Regions from separate parts of the uncultured Sphaerotilus sp. genome, predicted to be linked through region 2. Evidence: riboswitches for the same ligand, from Rfam matches in the RefSeq annotation. Region 2 holds a riboswitch; the other holds the start of a gene.

Region 1 (8,540 bases), on a different contig from region 2:
TGCCCAGATCGACGCCGTTGTGGCGCAGCAGCGCGTAGGCGGTGGTGACGTGGAAGAACACGTTCGGCAGCACCCAGTGCTTCAGGTAGTCCTCGCCCTTCATCGTGCGGGTCGAGCCGTCGCGGCCGATGGGGAAGGTGATGTCCTTGCCTTCGGTGCCGTCGATCGCGGTGGGCGGCACGGTGACGAGGAACTCCAGCGTCTTGGCGATGCGTTCCTTCAGTTGGGCGAAGGTGGTTTCGTCGTCGGCGAACTTGGGCGCGTCGACACCGCCAAGGCGGGCCGCGGCCAGCTTCGCGGCGTCGCAGGCGATGCGCACCTGCGAGGCGAACGGCAGCATGTCCGGCGCCAGCCGGGCCTGCACCAGCACGTTCACGTCGAACTTGCGGGCTGCGGCGGACGCTTCGGCCTTGTCCATGCAGTGGCTCAGGTTGCGCAGCATGGTGGTGAAGACGGGCAGGCTGGCGGAGGACATGGAGATGGTCATGCGGGGTTCCTTGGTGGTGAATCGGAATAGTCCATGACGCTAGCAGTTTTTTCGCGTGTATGCAGAGTGCTTCCATCGCGAAACCAGTCATACCATCGATCGCCATGCAACCCAAATCAAGCGCCATCCTCGACTTCTGGTTCGGCCCCCCCACCGACCCCACCCACACTCAATCCAGCCCCCAGTGGTTCCGCAAGGACGCCACCTTCGACGCCGAGATCGCCCGCCGCTTCGGCCCGCTGATCGACGAAGCCCTGTCCGGCGGCCTCCAGGACTGGACCGCCACCCCCACCGGCACGCTCGCGCTGATCCTCGTCCTCGACCAGTTCACCCGCAACACCGGCCGCGACACGCCGCGCGCCTTCGCGGGCGATCCGCGGGCGCTGTCATTGGCGAAATCGCTGGTCGCGTCTGGCGCGGACAGGACGCTGACCGGGGTGCAGCGCCAGTTCGTCTACCTGCCCTTCGAGCACTCGGAGTCGCTCGCCGATCAGGACGAGTCGATCCGCCTGTTCGCGCAGCTGGGCCGGGACGAGCCGGCGCTGGCCGGGCTGCTGGAGTGGGCGGAGCGGCACCGGGTGATCGTGGCGCGCTTCGGGCGCTTCCCGCATCGGAATGCAGCGCTCGGCCGGACGAATACCGCCGAGGAGGCCGGGTTCCTGATGCAACCCGGCTCGGGGTTCTGAGGGTGGGGGGACGGGTGGGTCCTCGCTTTCGCGAGGATGACGACGGTGTGGGTCAGGGGCGCGTGAAGGCGAACTCCAGCTCCGGCGCCAGCCCGCTGAGGATGCGCGCCACGCTCTTGCCCGAGCCGCAGGCGTGGGTCCAGCCGAGCGTGCCGTGGCCGGTGTTGAGGAACAGGTTCGGGACGCGGGACTGGCCAATGATCGGCACGTTGCTGGGTGTCGCGGGGCGCAGGCCGGTCCAGAACTGTGCCTGCGCCGTGTCGCCCGCGCCGGGGAAAAGCTGCTCCGTGCGCCGCACGATCGCCTCGCAGCGCACGCGGTTCAGGTCGCGGCTGTAGCCGTTCAGCTCCGCCGTGCCGGCGATGCGCAGGCGGTCGCCCAGGCGCGAGAAGACGAGCTTGTATTCGTCGTCGGTCAGCGAGACCTGGTGCGCCATCGCCGCGTCCTTCACCGGCATCGTCACCGAGTAGCCCTTGGCCGGGTAGATCGGCAGCCGGATGCCCAGCGGCTGTGCCAGCAGCGGGCTGAAGCTGCCCATGGCCAGGACAAAGGCATCGGCGCGCAGCCGCTGGAACGCTCCGTCGGCGTCCGTCACCTCGACGTGGTCGATCCGGCCGCCCACCGTGCGCAGCGCCATGACGTGGTGCCCCATCAGGAAACGCACGCCGTCCTGCCGGCAGCGCTCGGCCAGCGCGAGCGTGAACTGGCGCGCATCGCCCGACTCGTCCTCCGAGGTGAAGGTCGCCCCGGCCAGCTGCGGCCGGATGTGGCGCAGCGCCGGCTCCAGCCGCACGGCTTCGTCCGCCGAGATCACGCGCCGGTCGCAGCCCAGATCGCGCATCTGCGCCGCGGGGGCTTCGGCGGCGTCGAACTCCTTCTGGCTCGTGTAGAAGTGCAGGATGCCCTGCGTGCGCTGGTCGTATTGCAGGCCGAGGTCGCGCCGCAGTTGCTGCAGCGTGTCGCGGCTGTAGGTGCCCAGGCGGACGATCTGCGCGATGTTGTGGCGGGTGCGGGCCGGCGTGCATTCGCGCAGGAACTGCAGGCCCCAGCGCCACTGCTGCGGATCGGCGCGCAGGCGGAACAGCAGCGGCGCGTCTTCCTTGCCCAGCCACTGCAGCACCTTGAGCGGCGCGGAGGGGTTGGCCCACGGCTCAGCGTGGCTGACGGAGATCTGGCCGCCGTTGGCGAAGCTGGTTTCGGCGGCGGGCGCGGCCTGCCGGTCGATGACGGTGACGTCGTGGCCGAGCTGGCGCAGGAAATAGGCAGACGTGGTGCCGAGCAGGCCGGCACCGAGGACGATGACTTGCATGATGTGGACGCGCTTTCGCGTTTTTCATGCCGCTCCCCCTGTCCTTGGTACCTGAGAGATTCAGCGCCGGGACGGTCCCGGTGCCTTGCTCCTTCGGCGCTTCACAACCCGTGGTGCGGGCCTGAAGTCTCTCCAGACGGCGTGTGTGCTTGCAGTGCGTGGACCTGAGCGTTCATGGGAGTTTGCGCCTTCGGTGACCGGCTCGGGGCCGGTGCTCTCCTGCTGTGAAACGATTCTATCGATCAACCGCTCCCGTCATTCCCGCGAAAGCGGGAACCCACTGGTCGGGTGGGTCCTCGCTTTCGCGAGGATGACGGGGGTGGGTGGGTCATTCTTTCACCAGGAACCGCTCGGCCAGCCGCACCCAGTAGGCGGCGCCCACCGGCAGGTTGGCATCGTTGAAGTCGTAGCCCGGGTTGTGGACCATGCAGGCCGACGCGGCCGTGCTGTCGTCGCCGCCCTGCTCCCCCAGCCCGTTGCCGATCAGCAGGTAGCTGCCCGGCACGCGCTCCAGCATGAACGCGAAATCCTCGCTGCCCGTCAGCGGCGGGCCGTTCAGCGTGACCTTGTCGGGGCCGAGCAGGTCGAGCGCCACCTCGCGGGCGAATGCGGTTTCCGCCGGCGTGTTGACCAGCACCGCGTAGCCGGGACGCCAGTCGATGCGCGCCGTGCAGCCGAAGCTCTCCGCCTGCGCCGCGACCAGCGCCCGCAGCCGCCGCTCCATGGTGGCCCGCACGTCGCGGTCCAGCGCCCGCAGGCTCAGCTCCAGCCGCGCGCTGGCCGGGATCACGTTGTTCGCCTGACCCGCCTGCAGCGCGCCAACTGTCACCACCGCCGCGTGCAGCGGATCGACGTTGCGCGAGACGATGGTCTGCAGCGCCATCACGAGGCTGGCCGCGGCGACGATCGGGTCGGCGGCGCGGTGGGGCATTGCGCCGTGGCCGCCGACGCCTTCGATCGTGATGGTCGCGTAGTCGGAGGACGCCATCGCGGCGCCGTCACGGAAGACAAGGTGGCCTTGGGTGATGCCGGGCATGTTGTGCATGGCGAAGACCGCGTCGCACGGGTAGCGCTCGAACAGCCCGTCCGACATCATCCGCAGGGCGCCGCCGCCACCCTCTTCGGCGGGCTGGAAGACCAGGTGCAGCGTGCCATCGAAGCTGCCGTGCTCGGCGAGGTGGCGCGCGGCGGCCAGCAGCATCGCCGTGTGGCCGTCGTGGCCGCAGGCGTGCATCAGGCCGGGCCGGGTGCTGGCCCATGCGACGCCGGAGGCCTCGTCGATCGGCAGCGCGTCCATGTCCGCGCGCAGCCCGAGCCGCCGCGATCCCGTGCCGCGCACCAGACGACCGACCACGCCCGTGCCACCGACACCGCGTTCGACCGTGTAACCCCAGCCTTCGAGCTTGTCGGCGACGAGTGCGGCGGTGCGGTGCTCCTCGAAGGCAAGTTCGGGGTGCTGGTGTAGGTCGCGGCGCAGGTGGACGAATTCGCCGATCCGGGTGCGCAGTGCGTCGAGCAGGTAGGTCATGGCGTGGCTCGTTCTCGGCCGCGCGTCACTGCGCTTCGAGCTTGATGGCCTTGGCGATGGCGCGGAAGCTGGTGGTCAGCGTCTCGTATTCACGCGCTGCGTCGGCCACCGACAGCGGCGTGGCGACCATCAGCCCCTGCTTTTCCAGCTCGGCCCGCACCACCGGATCGCCCAGCACCGTCGTCAGTGCCTTGTTCAGCGCCTGCACCACCGGCTCCGGCGTGTCCTTCCTGACCAGATAGCCGGTCCAGATGTTGTAGGCGAAGCCCTTGACGCTCTTGCTGTCGTTGATGCTCGGGTAGGCCTTGAGGAACGGCACTTCGACCTTGCCCGCGGGCGCCAGCGTGCCGAGGATCTTCAGCCGCCCCTGGTCGGCCAGACCGGCCGACTGCAGTCCAGTGACCAGCACGGAGATGTCCACCAGATCGCCCCCTATGTCCTGCAGCAGCGGCGCGGCCCCCTTGTACGGGACGTGCACCATCTCTGCCCCGATGGTCTGCGCGAAATGCGCGCCGAGCACGTGGTAGAACGAGCCGTAGCCGACACTGCCGTAGGTGAGTGGCTTGCCCGCTGCGGCTGATTTCCTGGCCAGTGCGACCAGCTCGTCGACGTTGTTCGCTGGCAGTCCCTTGCGGGCGTGGATCGTGATCGGAGAAACGCCGATCATCTGCACGAGGCGAAAGTCTTCCGACTTGAACTTCACCGCCGCGTTGGCCAGCGGTGCGAGGATCAGCTCGTTGGGGGAGCCCTGGAATACGAGGTGTCCGTCCGCAGGCGCTGCCAGCACCTTCTGCGCGGCCAGCGCCCCGCTGACACCGCCGAGGTTCTCGACGATGACCTGCTGGCCGAGCGCCCGGGTCAGCGGCTTCTCGACGATGCGCGCGATCACGTCCGAGAGTCCGCCCGCCGGGTACGGCACCATCAGGTTGACCTGCTTGCTCGGGAAGGTCTGCGCCACCGCGGAGGTGCCGGCCAGGCACAGGCCGGCGAGCAGGAAGATGGCGCGGCGGGGGAAGTTCTTGGGCTGCATGGCGGCTCTCCGGAGGGGACGGTTCGGGATGGGATGCTTCATCGTAGAGCGCCATCATTCAGGCGTCCAATGCATTGTTTTCAGACTTATGATGAGTTGAACTCATAGTTTGAACGCCGAGGCAAGCATGACGCTGGTTCAACTCAAGCACCTGATCGCACTCGCGGAAAGCGGCTCCTTCAGCCGCTCCGCCGAAGCGCTGTTCCTGACGCAGCCAGCGCTCAGCCGCAGCATCCGCGCGCTGGAAGACGAGCTGGATCAGCCGCTGTTCGACCGCATCGGCCGCCACAGCGAGCTGACGCCCTTCGGGCGCGAAGTGCTTGCCCGGGCGCGGCAGGTGGTGCTGGACGCAGACGAGTTGCTCGACAGTGGCCGGCGCATCGGCGCAGGCGAAGCGGGCGTGCTGCGCATCGGCATGGGCTCGGGGCCGGGGGCGATGCTGATGACGCCGCTGTTGATGGCGGTGGCCACGCAGCGGCCGGGCCTGCATGTGGAGGTTTCGCGCGCGACGACGGCGCTGCTGGTGCAGGCGCTGCGCGAACGGACGCTGGATGCGCTGGTGGTGGACGTGCGTTCGATCGTCCCGGCGCCCGATCTGTGCGTAGACACGGTCTCGGAGATGCGCGGCGCGTTTCTCTGCCGGCCGGGGCATCCGCTGGCCGAACAGGTGGCGCGGGATGGCGCAGTGGCGTTTGCCGATGTGCAGCGCTTCCCGATCGCCTCGACGCCGCTGAGCGACGAGGTGGCGCGGGTACTGATGGAGCGCTACGGGCCGGCCGCGCATCCGGCTCAATGCGTCACGCTGCGCTGCGAGGAGATTCCGAGCCTGGTGGCGGTGGCGCTGCGCAGCGACGCGGTGCTGATCGCGATCCGCGCCGCCGGGCCGGAACTGGTCGAGCTGGCGCTGGCGCCCCCACTGCAGGCCAGCGCCCGCTTCGGTCTGGTGACGCTGTCCGCCCGCACACCGGCGCCGGGGCTGGCGCTGGTGCGCGAGTGGATGCGCGCGACCTTGCGGGACGCCGAAGCCGTTCCGGGCTGATCAGTCCAGGCTGATGTTGGCCTTCTTCACCAGCACCTCGTAGACCTTGGACTTGGCCTCGACACCTCGGGTGATCTCCTCGGGCGTCCAGGTGATCGGCTCGAAGGCGAAGGTGTCGAAGCGGGCCTTCAGCTCCGGATCGGCGATGACCTTGGCCACGTCGGCATTGATTTTCGCGCGCAGCGGCGCCGGCAGGCCCTTGGGCGCGACCAGCACGACGAAGGCGTTCACGTCGAAGCCCGCGGGCGCGCCTGCTTCGGCAGCAGTCGGCACATCGGGCAGCTGCGGCAGGCGCCTGGTGGACGCCACCGCCAGATAGCGCAGCTTGCCGGCCTTGTAGGCGCCGGAGCTGGACGGCAGCGTGCCCAGGCTCCACGCCACATCACCCGAGCCGACCGCGGGGAAGAGCTGGCTCACCTCGCGGTAGGGGATGTGCTGCATCCGGATGCCGGTCAGCTCTTCCAGCAATTCGCCGCCGAGGTGGCCGGGGCTGCCCACGCCCCACGAGCCGTAGGTCACCTTGCCCGGCTCGGCCTTGGCGGCAGCGATCAGGTCGCCCATGGTTTTCCACTTCGACTCGGCGCCCACCGCGACCAGGAAGGTGGTGCGGAAAATCGACGCCACCGGCTCGAAGTGCTTCACCGCGTCCGCGCCGCGCTGCTTGTAGAGGTGCGGCACGGCAGAGAGGTGGTCGCTGTCGAGCTGGAGCAGGGTGTAGCCATCGGCCGGCGCGCGCTTGACGGCGTCCATCGCGATGAAGCCGCCGCCGCCGGGGCGGTTCTCGACGATGACACGCTGGTTCCAGAGCTTGCCGAGCTTCTCGGACAGGATGCGCAGCGTGGCGTCCGGGCCGCTGCCGGGCGCGAAGGCGGTGAACAGCGTCACCGGCTTGGAAGGGAACTCGGCCACCGTCTCGGCGCGGGCCGGCAGGTGGGCAAAGGCGGCTGCGCCGATCAGCGCGGCGAGGAAGGTCTGGCGGTTCATCGGTTTGTCTCCGTGGATCTTGCGATCTCGTGGTGTCGTTATGGTCGCGAATTATTCGGCCGCGCCAATGTGCAGCGCAACCTCGCCTACCCCAGCCACCTGCCCGCGGATCTGGTCCCCGGGCAGCACCGCGCCAACGCCTTCCGGGGTGCCGGTGAAGATCAGGTCGCCGGGTTCCAGGTGATAGAACTGCGACAGGTCAGCGATGATTTCGCGGATGTTCCAGATGAGCTTGTCCACGTCCGAGTGCTGCTTCGTCTGGCCGTTGACCGCGAGCGCGATCTCGCCGGACTCGATCACGACACCCGGCATCGGCACGACTTCGCTGCAGACCGATCCCTGCTCGATGTCCTTGCCCAGATCCCAGGGCCGGCCCTTGTCGCGGGCGACGAGCTGCAGGTCGCGGCGCGTCATGTCCAGGCCGCAGGCGTAACCGTAGATGACGTCGTGGGCATTCTCGGCGGCGACACGGAAGCCCGGCTTGCCGATCACGAGCACCAGTTCCATCTCGTAGTGGTAGTTCGACGTGCCGGGTGGGTACGGCACGGTCGCGCCGCTTTCGACCAGCGTCTGCGGTGACTTGGTGAAGTAGAACGGGCGCTCGGCGGCCTTGTCGACCGGGCGGCCCATCTCGACGGCGTGGGCGTGGTAGTTGCGGCCGACGCAGAAGATGCGGTTGATGGGCAAGCGGGCGTCCGAGCCGCGCACGGGCAGGGATTGGACGGCGGGCGGGTTCCAGAGGTAGGTGGTCATCGGGTGGTGTCGGTGTGTGGGGGTGGCGCGTCAGGCGCGGACTTCGTAGACGCCAAGCTTGCGGTGCAGCGGCGCTTCGTCGGCGAGGAAGATGAAGGCGGGCCGGTCGGCGGACCGGTTGCACAGCGTCACGCCGGTGTAGCCGGGCGCGCAGCAGGTGTCGGCTTCGGCGAGCGTGAACGTGCGCGGCGTGGCGGCGTCGATGGCGACGTCGACGCTGCCTTCGATCAGGTGGAAGACACAGGCCGGCGAGCGGGCCGGGAGCTGCAGCGTCTGGCCGGGGCGCAGCATCTGGGCGTAGAAGCCGAGGATGTTCTCGGCGTCTTCGCCGGTCTCGGGGTTGACGTAGGTGATCTGCACCGAGTCGAGGGCGGGCTGGTCCTCGGCCAGGGCTTCGAGCGCGGCGCGGGTGTCGACCCACGGGTAACGCAGCATCGGATAGCGCTTGCCGCTGCGGCCGAAGACCGGGCTGGGCATGACACCGGCGCGGCGGTAGGCCTGCTCGCCGCGGCCGGGCTTGACCTCCTGCCGACCGCCGTTGAGGTGGTAGCTGGCCTCCATGTAGAAGACCAGCGGCAGGTCCAGCACGTCGAGCCAGACGACCGGCGCGTCGCCGTCGTGGCCGTGTTCGTGCCACAGGCCGGTGGGGGTGAGGATCAGGTCGCCGCGCGACATGGGGCATTGTTCGCCGTCCACTGTTGTCCAGGCGCCCTCGCCTTCGACC
Region 2 (8,540 bases):
AAGCCGACGAACTGCACGCCTACGCCGACGGCCGCCTGCCGCCCGATCGGCGCTTGGCGGTGCAGGCCTGGCTGGCCGCGCATCCGGACGAGGCGGCGCAGGTGCGCCAGTGGCAGTCGCTGAACCAGGCGCTGCACCTGGGCTTCGACGACGTGCTCAACGAACCGTTGCCGCTGCGGCTGGTCCGCGCCGCGCAGGGGGATGCAGCGCCGCCGGTGTCACCGCTGCCGCCGTTGGGCAACGCGAGCCGCTGGCGTCTGTGGTCGCGCGCCGGCTCGGGTCGCGCCGCCACCGCCGCGCTGGTGTTCGGGCTGGTCGGACTCGCCGTGGGCGGTGGTCTGGGCTATCGGCTTGGACAGGGCGGACCGGCCGTCAGCGAGACGGCCGCGGCCTCCGGCCGGTTCGTCCACGACGCCGCGCTGGCGCACGCCGTCTACACGCCCGAGCAGCGCCATCCGGTCGAGGTCGATGCCCGGCAGGCGGACCACCTCGTCGCTTGGCTGTCGAAGCGGCTCGGCACGCCGCTGCACGCGCCGCAACTCGCGCCACTGGGCTACGAGCTGCTGGGCGGGCGCCTGCTCGCGGCGGGGGAAGGGCCGGTCGCGCAGTTCATGTACCAGAACGCGGCGGGCGCCCGGCTGACGCTCTACGTGCGCCGCGCCGCGCCGGCCGGGACCATGCCCGCCGACACGCTGACCGCCTTCCGGGTCGCCCGGGAAGGCGATGTCGAGGTCTTCTACTGGGTCGAGGACGGCTTCGGTTACGCGCTGTCGGGCCGGGTCGCGCGGCCGCAGCTGCAGGCCGTGGCCGAAGCGGTGTACCACCAGCTCACGGCCCCGCCCTCGGCAGCCTCCGCCCCGTGACCGACCTCCGTCATCCTCGCGCATGCGAGGACCCACGCAGTCCAGCCACCGTTGGCGACCTGCGTGGGTGCCCGCCTGCGCGGGCATGACGGGGAGGTGGAGCGACGCCGGTCGCTGCGCTCACTCCCCGGCGTAGTCGCCCACCGGCAAGCACGAGCAGAACAGATTGCGATCCCCGTAGACGTTGTCCACGCGGCCGACCGGCGACCAGTACTTGCCGCGCCGCAGGCTCGCCACCGGATAGGCGGCGGTCTCGCGGGCGTAGGCATGGCCCCAGTCGTTGGCGAGCAGGCTGGCCGCCGTGTGCGGGGCGTTCTTCAGCGGGTTATCCTCGCGCGGCCAGGCGCCGGATTCGACCTGCGCGATCTCGCCGCGGATGGCGATCATCGCGTCGCAGAAGCGGTCCAGCTCGGCCAGCGGTTCGCTCTCGGTCGGCTCCACCATCAGCGTGCCGGCGACGGGGAAGCTCAGCGTCGGCGCGTGGAAGCCGTAGTCGATCAGGCGCTTGGCCACGTCCTCGGCGCTGACGCCGGACGAGTCCTTGAGCGGGCGCAGGTCGAGGATGCATTCGTGCGCCACACCGCCGCCCTTCACGCCGTCGATGCCGCCGCTGAAGTGGATGTCGTAGTGGTCGGCCAGCCGGGCGGCGATGTAGTTGGCGCTCAGGATGGCGATTTCGGTCGCCGACTTCAGGCCGTCCGCGCCCATCATGCGGATGTACATCCACGAGATCGGCAGCACCGCCGCGTTGCCCAGCGGCGCGGCCGACACGGCGCCCACCCCACCTTCGCGCACATCACCCGCCGTCGCATGGCCCGGCAGGAAGGGCACCAGATCCTCGACGACGCACACCGGCCCGACGCCCGGCCCGCCACCGCCGTGCGGGATGCAGAAGGTCTTGTGCAGGTTCAGGTGCGACACGTCGCCGCCGAACTCGCCCGGTGCGGCCAGCCCGACCAGCGCGTTCATGTTCGCGCCGTCCACGTAGACCCGTCCGCCGTGCGCGTGCACGATCTCGCACAGCGTGCGCACCTGCGGCTCGAACACGCCGTAGGTGGACGGGTAGGTGATCATGATCGCGGCCAGATCGGCGGCGTGCTTGGCGCACTTGGCGCGCAGGTCGTCCAGATCGACGTTGCCGCCCGCTTCACACTTCACGACGACCACCTGCATCCCGGCCATCTGCGCCGAGGCCGGGTTGGTGCCGTGGGCGCTTTCCGGAATCAGGCAGACCTTGCGGTGGGCGTCGCCGCGTGAGGCGTGCCAGCCCATGATGGCGAGCAGGCCGGCGTATTCGCCCTGCGAGCCTGCGTTGGGCTGCAGGCTGATGCCGCTGTAGCCGGTGGCCTGTGCCAGCCAGCCGGTGAGCTGCGTGTTCAGCGCGGCGTAGCCGGTGAGTTGCTCGGCGGGCGCGAAGGGGTGGATGTGCGCGAACTCGGGCCAGGTGATCGGGATCATCTCCGAGGTCGCATTGAGCTTCATCGTGCAGGAACCCAGCGGGATCATGCTGCGATCCAGCGCCAGGTCCTTGTCGGACAGCGACCGGATGTAGCGCAGCATCTCAGTCTCGCTGTGGTGGGCGTTGAAGACCGGGTGCGTCAGGTAGTCGCTGGTGCGCTGCAGCGCAGCCGGGATCATCGGCGTCACCGTGTCGGCGTATTGGGCGATGGTCGGCGTGACGCTGCCTTGCGCGAAGACCGTCCACAGCGCCTCGACATCGGCGCGGGTGCTGGTCTCGTCCAGGCTGATGCCCAGCGTGTCGATGCTGGCGGCGCGCAGGTTGCGGCCGGAGGCGACGGCGGCGGCCATCAGCGCATCCCGGCGTTCGCCCGCCTCGACATGCAGCGTGTCGAAGGCGGTGTCGTGCAGCAGGCGCCAGCCCATCACCTTCAGCCCTTCGGCGAGGATGGCGGTCAGCACGGCCACGCGCTGCGCGATGCGCTTCAGGCCAACCGGGCCGTGGTAGACCGCGTACAGGCTGGCGACGACGGCGGGCAGCACCTGCGCGGTGCAGATGTTCGAGGTGGCCTTCTCGCGGCGGATGTGCTGCTCGCGGGTCTGCAGCGACAGGCGGTAGGCGGGCGCGCCGTGGCTGTCGATGCTCACGCCCACCAGACGGCCGGGCAGCGAGCGCTTGAAGGCGTCCTGCGTGGCCAGATAGGCTGCGTGCGGGCCGCCGGCGCCCATCGGCATGCCGAAGCGCTGGGTCGAGCCGAATGCGATGTCTGCGCCGAGTTCGCCCGGCGAGACCAGCAGCGTCAGCGCCAGCAGGTCCGCGCCGACGATGGCCATGGCGCCCGCGGCGTGCGCGGCGTCGATGATCGGCTTCAGGTCACGGAGCTGGCCGTTGACGCCGGGGTATTGCAGCAGCACGGCGAACGCGGGCGCGGCGGCCAGCGACGCGGCGATCTCGGTCGCGTGGACCTGGTCGACCGTGATGCCCAGCGGCTTGGCGCGGGTGCGGATGACTTCGAGCGACTGCGGTAGCACATCGTGGGCGACGACGAAGCGCGTGGCCTTCGACTTGCCCACGCGGGCGGCCAGCGTCATCGCCTCGGCGGCGGCGGTGGCCTCGTCGAGCATCGAGGCGTTGGCGATCGCCATGCCGGTCAGGTCGGTGACCATCGTCTGGAAATTGACCAGCGCCTCCATGCGGCCCTGGCTGATCTCGGCCTGGTAGGGCGTGTAGGCGGTGTACCAGGCGGGGTTTTCGAGCACGTTGCGCAGGATGACGCCGGGTGTCAGCGTGCCGAAGTAGCCGCAGCCGAGGTGGCTGGTCAGCACGCGGTTCTGCGATGCCAGGGCCTTGAGTTCGGCCAGCGCCTGCGCCTCGCTCAGCGGAGCGGGCAGGTCCATCGGCGTGGGGCGGGCGATCGCGCGCGGGATGATGGCGTCGATCAGCGCGCGGCGGCTGGCCGGGCCGATGGCCGCCAGCATGCGCGCCTCGTCGGCCGCGTCCGGGCCGATGTGGCGGGCGGTGAATTCGCTGGCGTTTTCCAGATCGGCGAGGCGGGGCAGGGCGGTGTGTGGCATGGCGGCGGGGCTTCGGGGCAGCGGTTGTTCTGGCGGTTCAGACAAAGGCGCGGCCGCGACCGGGCGGGGGCGCGGTCGGACGGCGTGGTCGGCGGGGGTGGATCAGCCCTGGGTGAGGGCGTCGTAGGCGGTGGTGTCCATCAGCGCGTCGAGCTGCGACGGCTCGCTGAGCTTCATCTTGAAGAACCAGCCGGCGCCCAGCGGGTCGGTGTTGGCCAGCGAGGGGTCGTCGCGCAGGGCTTCGTTGACTTCGGTGACTTCGCCCGACAGCGGGGCGTAGACATCGGCGGCGGCCTTGACCGACTCGACCACGCCAGCGACGTCGCCCTGCGCGAAGCTGGTACCGACGGCGGGCAGGTCCACGAACACCACGTCACCCAGGGCATCCTGGGCGTGGACCGTGATGCCCACCACGGCAGCGGTGGTGTCGGCGGCGTTGATCCATTCGTGGTCGGCGGTGAACTTGAGGGACATGGGAAAGCTCCAGCGAAAAATGGGGATGTGGGGTGCGTTGCGGTGTGATCGGTGTGATCAGCCGCGGAAGTATCGGTGAGGCGCGAAGGGCATCGCGGCGACTTGCATCGGTACGCGCTTGCCACGGACTTCAGCGAACAGCGCGGTGCCGACCGCCGCGTGCGTGGCGGCGACGTAGCCCATCGCGATCGGCTGGCCGACGGTCGGTCCGACGGTACCGCTGGTGACGCGGCCGACGGGCTGGCCATCAGCATCGATGAGGGGGGCGCCTTCGCGGACGGGGGTGCGCTCCAGCCCGCTCAGGCCGATGCGTTTGGTGGTGGCGCCGTGGGTGAGCTGCGCGCCGACAGTGGCATCGCCGGGATAGCCGCCCGCCCGCGCACCGCCGGGCCGGCGCACCTTCTGGATCGCCCAGGTCAGGCCGGCTTCCACCGGGGTGGTCGCGGTGTGGATGTCGTGGCCGTAGAGGCACAGACCCGCTTCGAGGCGCAGCGTGTCGCGGGCGCCGAGACCGGCGGGGGCCACTTCGGGCAATGCGAGCAGGACGCGGGCCAGCGTCTCGGCTTGCGCTGCCGGCACGGAAATCTCGAAACCGTCCTCGCCGGTGTAGCCCGAGCGGGTGATGAAGCACTCGGCGCCGGCCAGCGTGAACGTGCCACCGGACATGAAGGTCAGCGCGGCGACACCCGCGTCCAGCCGTGCCAGCGCCTCGGCTGCCTTCGGACCCTGCAGGGCCAGCAGCGCGTGGTCCGGCATCGGGATGACCTGGCAGCGTCCGCCGATGCGCTCGACGAGGTGGCGTGTGTCTGCGTCCTTGCAGCCCGCATTGACGATGAGGAAGAGGTCGTCCGCCCGGCGTGTGACCATCAGGTCGTCGAGCAGGCCGCCCGCCTCGTTCGTGAAGAAGGCGTAACGCTGCTTGCCGATCGGCAGATCCTGGATGTCCTGCGGCACCAGCGTCTCCAGTGCGGCGGCGGCGTCCGGCCCGACCAGGCGCAACTGGCCCATGTGTGACACGTCGAACAGCGCGGCCGAGTCGCGGCACTGGCGGTGCTCGGCGATGATGCCGGCGGGGTACTGCACCGGCATCGCGTAGCCGGCGAAGGGCACCATGCGGGCACCGAGTTCCAGATGGAGTGCGTGCAGCGGCGTCTGCAGCAGCGGCGAGGAGGGGGTGGCGTCGGCGGTCATGGACAGGCTCTCGAAGGGCAACGGATCTTGAAAGGATCGGTCCACCGATGGTCGGTGGTGGTGCCCTCGCTGTCCGCTTTACCTGAGAGATTGACGCGGCCCCGGTGTGGCCGGTGCCGCGCTTGCCCCTTCGGTGGACCGCGATCGCTGCTGACCTGTGGGTCGACGCAGCGCGCGGTCTCTCTCCAGTGAGGTGACGCCGCCCTGCGGGCGACGTTTGCCAGTCCTTTTGCCTGAGCGTTCGAAACCCGGTTTCAAGGGGCCTCTGCGCCTTCGGCGGCCGGCTCGGGGGCGCGGCTCTCTCCTGGCGGCGTGCAGTTTAACCGCAGATTCACCGTTTCAGGCGGCCGGTTTCGCGGCTTTGTAAGCGGCCAGGTACGGCGCCAGCCGCTGCCCCATCTCGTCGCCGAGCGCCTGCAGCCCGCTCATCGGCCGCACCATCACCTCGAACTCGGTGATCTTGCCGTCCGCATCGAACTGGATCAGGTCCACGCCCTTGAGCGACTTGCCGTTGACGCTGGCGCTGAATTCCAGCGTCACGCTCAGGCCGTCGGCGCTGGCCATCTCGCGGTGGTAGGTGAAGTCCTCGAACACCTTGGCCACGGTGGACAAGATCAGTTGCACCACCTGCGCGCCGGGGTAGGGCGTGTGCGCCATCGGCGAGCGGAAGACCACCTTGCGGTGCAGGATCGCGCCGAGTTCGCTCAGGTCGCCCTGCGCGACCATGCGGTGCCAGTGCGCGAGGCTCTTCGCCACGGCAGTCGGCAGGCGCTCGGACAGCGTGGCGACGGGTGCCGCCTGCGCGCTTGCCTCGGCCGCCGCAGGATCAAAGCCCAGCGCCAGCTCGGTGCCCTGCTTGATCGCGCGCTTGGCGTCCAGCTCGGCGGCCACGTCGGCGCCGCCGATCAGGTGGACGCTGCAGCCCGCCGCCTGCAGCGCGGCTTGCAATTCGCGCTGCGGATCCTGCCCCGCGCACAGCACGACCGTGTCCACTGGCAGCGTCATCTCGCGCTCGCCGACCGTGATGTGCAGTCCGTCGTCGTCGATGCGCCGGTAGGTCACGCCGGGCACCATCTCGACCTGCCGGTTCTTCAGCGAGGTGCGGTGGATCCAGCCCGTGGTCTTGCCCAGACCGTCGCCGACTTTGCTCTCCTTGCGCTGCAGCAGCGTCACCTTGCGCGGGCTCGGTTCGATGTGTGCCGGGGTGAGGCCGCCGCGGTTGGCATACGCGGTGTCCACGCCCCATTCGGCGAAGAACTTGGCCTTGTCGAGGCTCGGGCTGGTGCCTTCGTGCAGCAGGTACTCGGCCACGTCGAAGCCGATGCCGCCCGCCCCGATCAGCGCCACGTCGTGCCCGACCGCGCACTTGTCGCGCAGCACGTCTAGGTAGCCGACCACCTTCGGATGGTCGATGCCGGGGATGTCGGGCGTGCGCGGCGTGACGCCGGTGGCGAGCACGACATGCTGGAAACCGGCGTCCACCAGCTCCTGCGCGGCGACGCGGTGTTTCAGCTTCAGCGTCACGCCGGTGAGCGCGATCTGCTTGCCGAAGTAGCGCAGCGTTTCAAAGAATTCTTCCTTGCCCGGCACCTGCTTGGCGATGTTGAACTGCCCGCCGATCTCGCTGCCCGCGTCGAACAGTGTCACGTCGAAGCCGCGCCGCGCCGCCGTCGTCGCGAACGCCAGCCCCGCCGGCCCGGCACCAACCACGGCGACACGGGCCTTCGTCGTGGCCGGCCGCTCGATCAGGATCGTCTCGTGGCAGGCGCGTGGGTTCACCAGACACGAGGTGATCTTGCCGCCGAAGGTGTGGTCGAGGCAGGCCTGGTTGCAGCCGATGCAGGTGTTGATCTCGTCGGCCCGGCCCTCGGCGGCCTTGCGCACGAAGTCGGCGTCGGCGAGGAAGGGCCGCGCCATCGAGACCATGTCCGCCATGCCGCCCGCCAGGATCTGCTCGGCGACCTCGGGGGTGTTGATGCGGTTGGTGGTGATCAGCGGGATGCCGACCTTGCCCTTGAGCCCTTGGGTCACCCAGGCGAAGGCGGCGCGTGGCACCTTGGTGGCGATGGTCGGGATGCGCGCCTCGTGCCAGCCGATGCCGGTGTTCAGGATCGTCGCGCCCGCGGCCTCCAGCGCCTGGGCGAGCTGGATGACTTCGGCCTGCGTCGAGCCGCCTTCGACCAGATCCAGCATCGACAGCCGGAAGATCAGGATGAAGTTCGACCCGACCCGCGCCCGCGTGCGGCGCACGATCTCCAGCGCGAAGCGGATGCGGTTCTCGTAGGCGCCGCCCCACTCGTCGTCGCGCTGGTTGGTCTGCGCGGCGATGAACTCGTTGATCAGGTAACCCTCGGAGCCCATGATCTCGACGCCGTCGTAGCCCGCGCTCTGCGCAAGGGCGGCGGCGCGGACGTAGTCCTCGATGGTCTGCTCGATCTCGTCGCCCGTCATCGCCCGGGGGCGGAAGGGGCTGATCGGGGCTTTCAGCGCGCTGGGGGCGACCAGCTCGGGGTGGTAGGCGTAGCGGCCGAAGTGCAGGATCTGCATCGCGATCTTGCCGCCCGCGTCGTGGACCGCTTGTGTCACGACCTTGTGCTTGTCCGCCTCGGCCTGCGTCGTCATGCAGGCGCCGCCAGGCATCGGGCGGCCGGCATCGTTGGGCGCGATGCCGCCGGTGACGATCAGGCCGACCCCGCCGCGGGCGCGCTCGGCGTAGAACGCGGCCATGCGGGCAAAGCCGTCTTTCGCTTCCTCCAGCCCGACGTGCATGGACCCCATGAGTACGCGGTTCTTCAGCGTGGTGAAGCCGAGGTCGAGCGGGGCGAGCAGGTGGGGATAGGCGGTGGTCGTTGTCATGGCGTGTCCTTGCTATGCAACCAGTTGCAGGGTGCAGTGAGGGCGCAGTGTAGGCAGGCCGCCGTGACTATGCAACGGGTTGCATGGTTTTCCCGAGGCCCGTAGACTGCGCCGCATGTCCCT

The links. A riboswitch is a leader RNA that binds a small molecule or an ion and turns the genes downstream of it on or off. The one in region 2 is predicted to bind glycine.
Region 1: linked by a shared signal. The riboswitch ahead of AABN02_RS10930 (D-amino acid dehydrogenase) and the one ahead of gcvT (glycine cleavage system aminomethyltransferase GcvT) in region 2 are both predicted to bind glycine.

Annotation. Positions count from the first base shown of each region.
Region 1 is NZ_CAWURG010000026.1:52,768-61,307, forward strand. Features, by position in the region: gene AABN02_RS10920 (DUF1993 domain-containing protein) at 1-487, opposite strand, end outside; gene AABN02_RS10925 (DUF924 family protein) at 592-1,173, shown strand; gene AABN02_RS10930 (D-amino acid dehydrogenase) at 1,226-2,482, opposite strand; glycine riboswitch at 2,511-2,628, opposite strand; gene AABN02_RS10935 (M20 aminoacylase family protein) at 2,811-4,010, opposite strand; gene AABN02_RS10940 (tripartite tricarboxylate transporter substrate binding protein) at 4,036-5,040, opposite strand; gene AABN02_RS10945 (LysR family transcriptional regulator) at 5,168-6,079, shown strand; gene AABN02_RS10950 (tripartite tricarboxylate transporter substrate binding protein) at 6,080-7,063, opposite strand; gene AABN02_RS10955 (fumarylacetoacetate hydrolase family protein) at 7,115-7,816, opposite strand; gene AABN02_RS10960 (cupin domain-containing protein) at 7,847-8,540, opposite strand, start outside.
Region 2 is NZ_CAWURG010000003.1:209,619-218,158, reverse strand. Features, by position in the region: gene AABN02_RS01745 (anti-sigma factor) at 1-863, shown strand, start outside; gene gcvP (aminomethyl-transferring glycine dehydrogenase) at 984-3,896, opposite strand; gene gcvH (glycine cleavage system protein GcvH) at 3,999-4,370, opposite strand; gene gcvT (glycine cleavage system aminomethyltransferase GcvT) at 4,428-5,561, opposite strand; glycine riboswitch at 5,621-5,760, opposite strand; glycine riboswitch at 5,773-5,878, opposite strand; gene AABN02_RS01725 (nuclear transport factor 2 family protein) at 5,901-6,287, opposite strand; partial or broken gene AABN02_RS01720 (NADPH-dependent 2,4-dienoyl-CoA reductase) at 6,399-8,417, opposite strand; gene AABN02_RS01715 (PadR family transcriptional regulator) at 8,533-8,540, shown strand, end outside.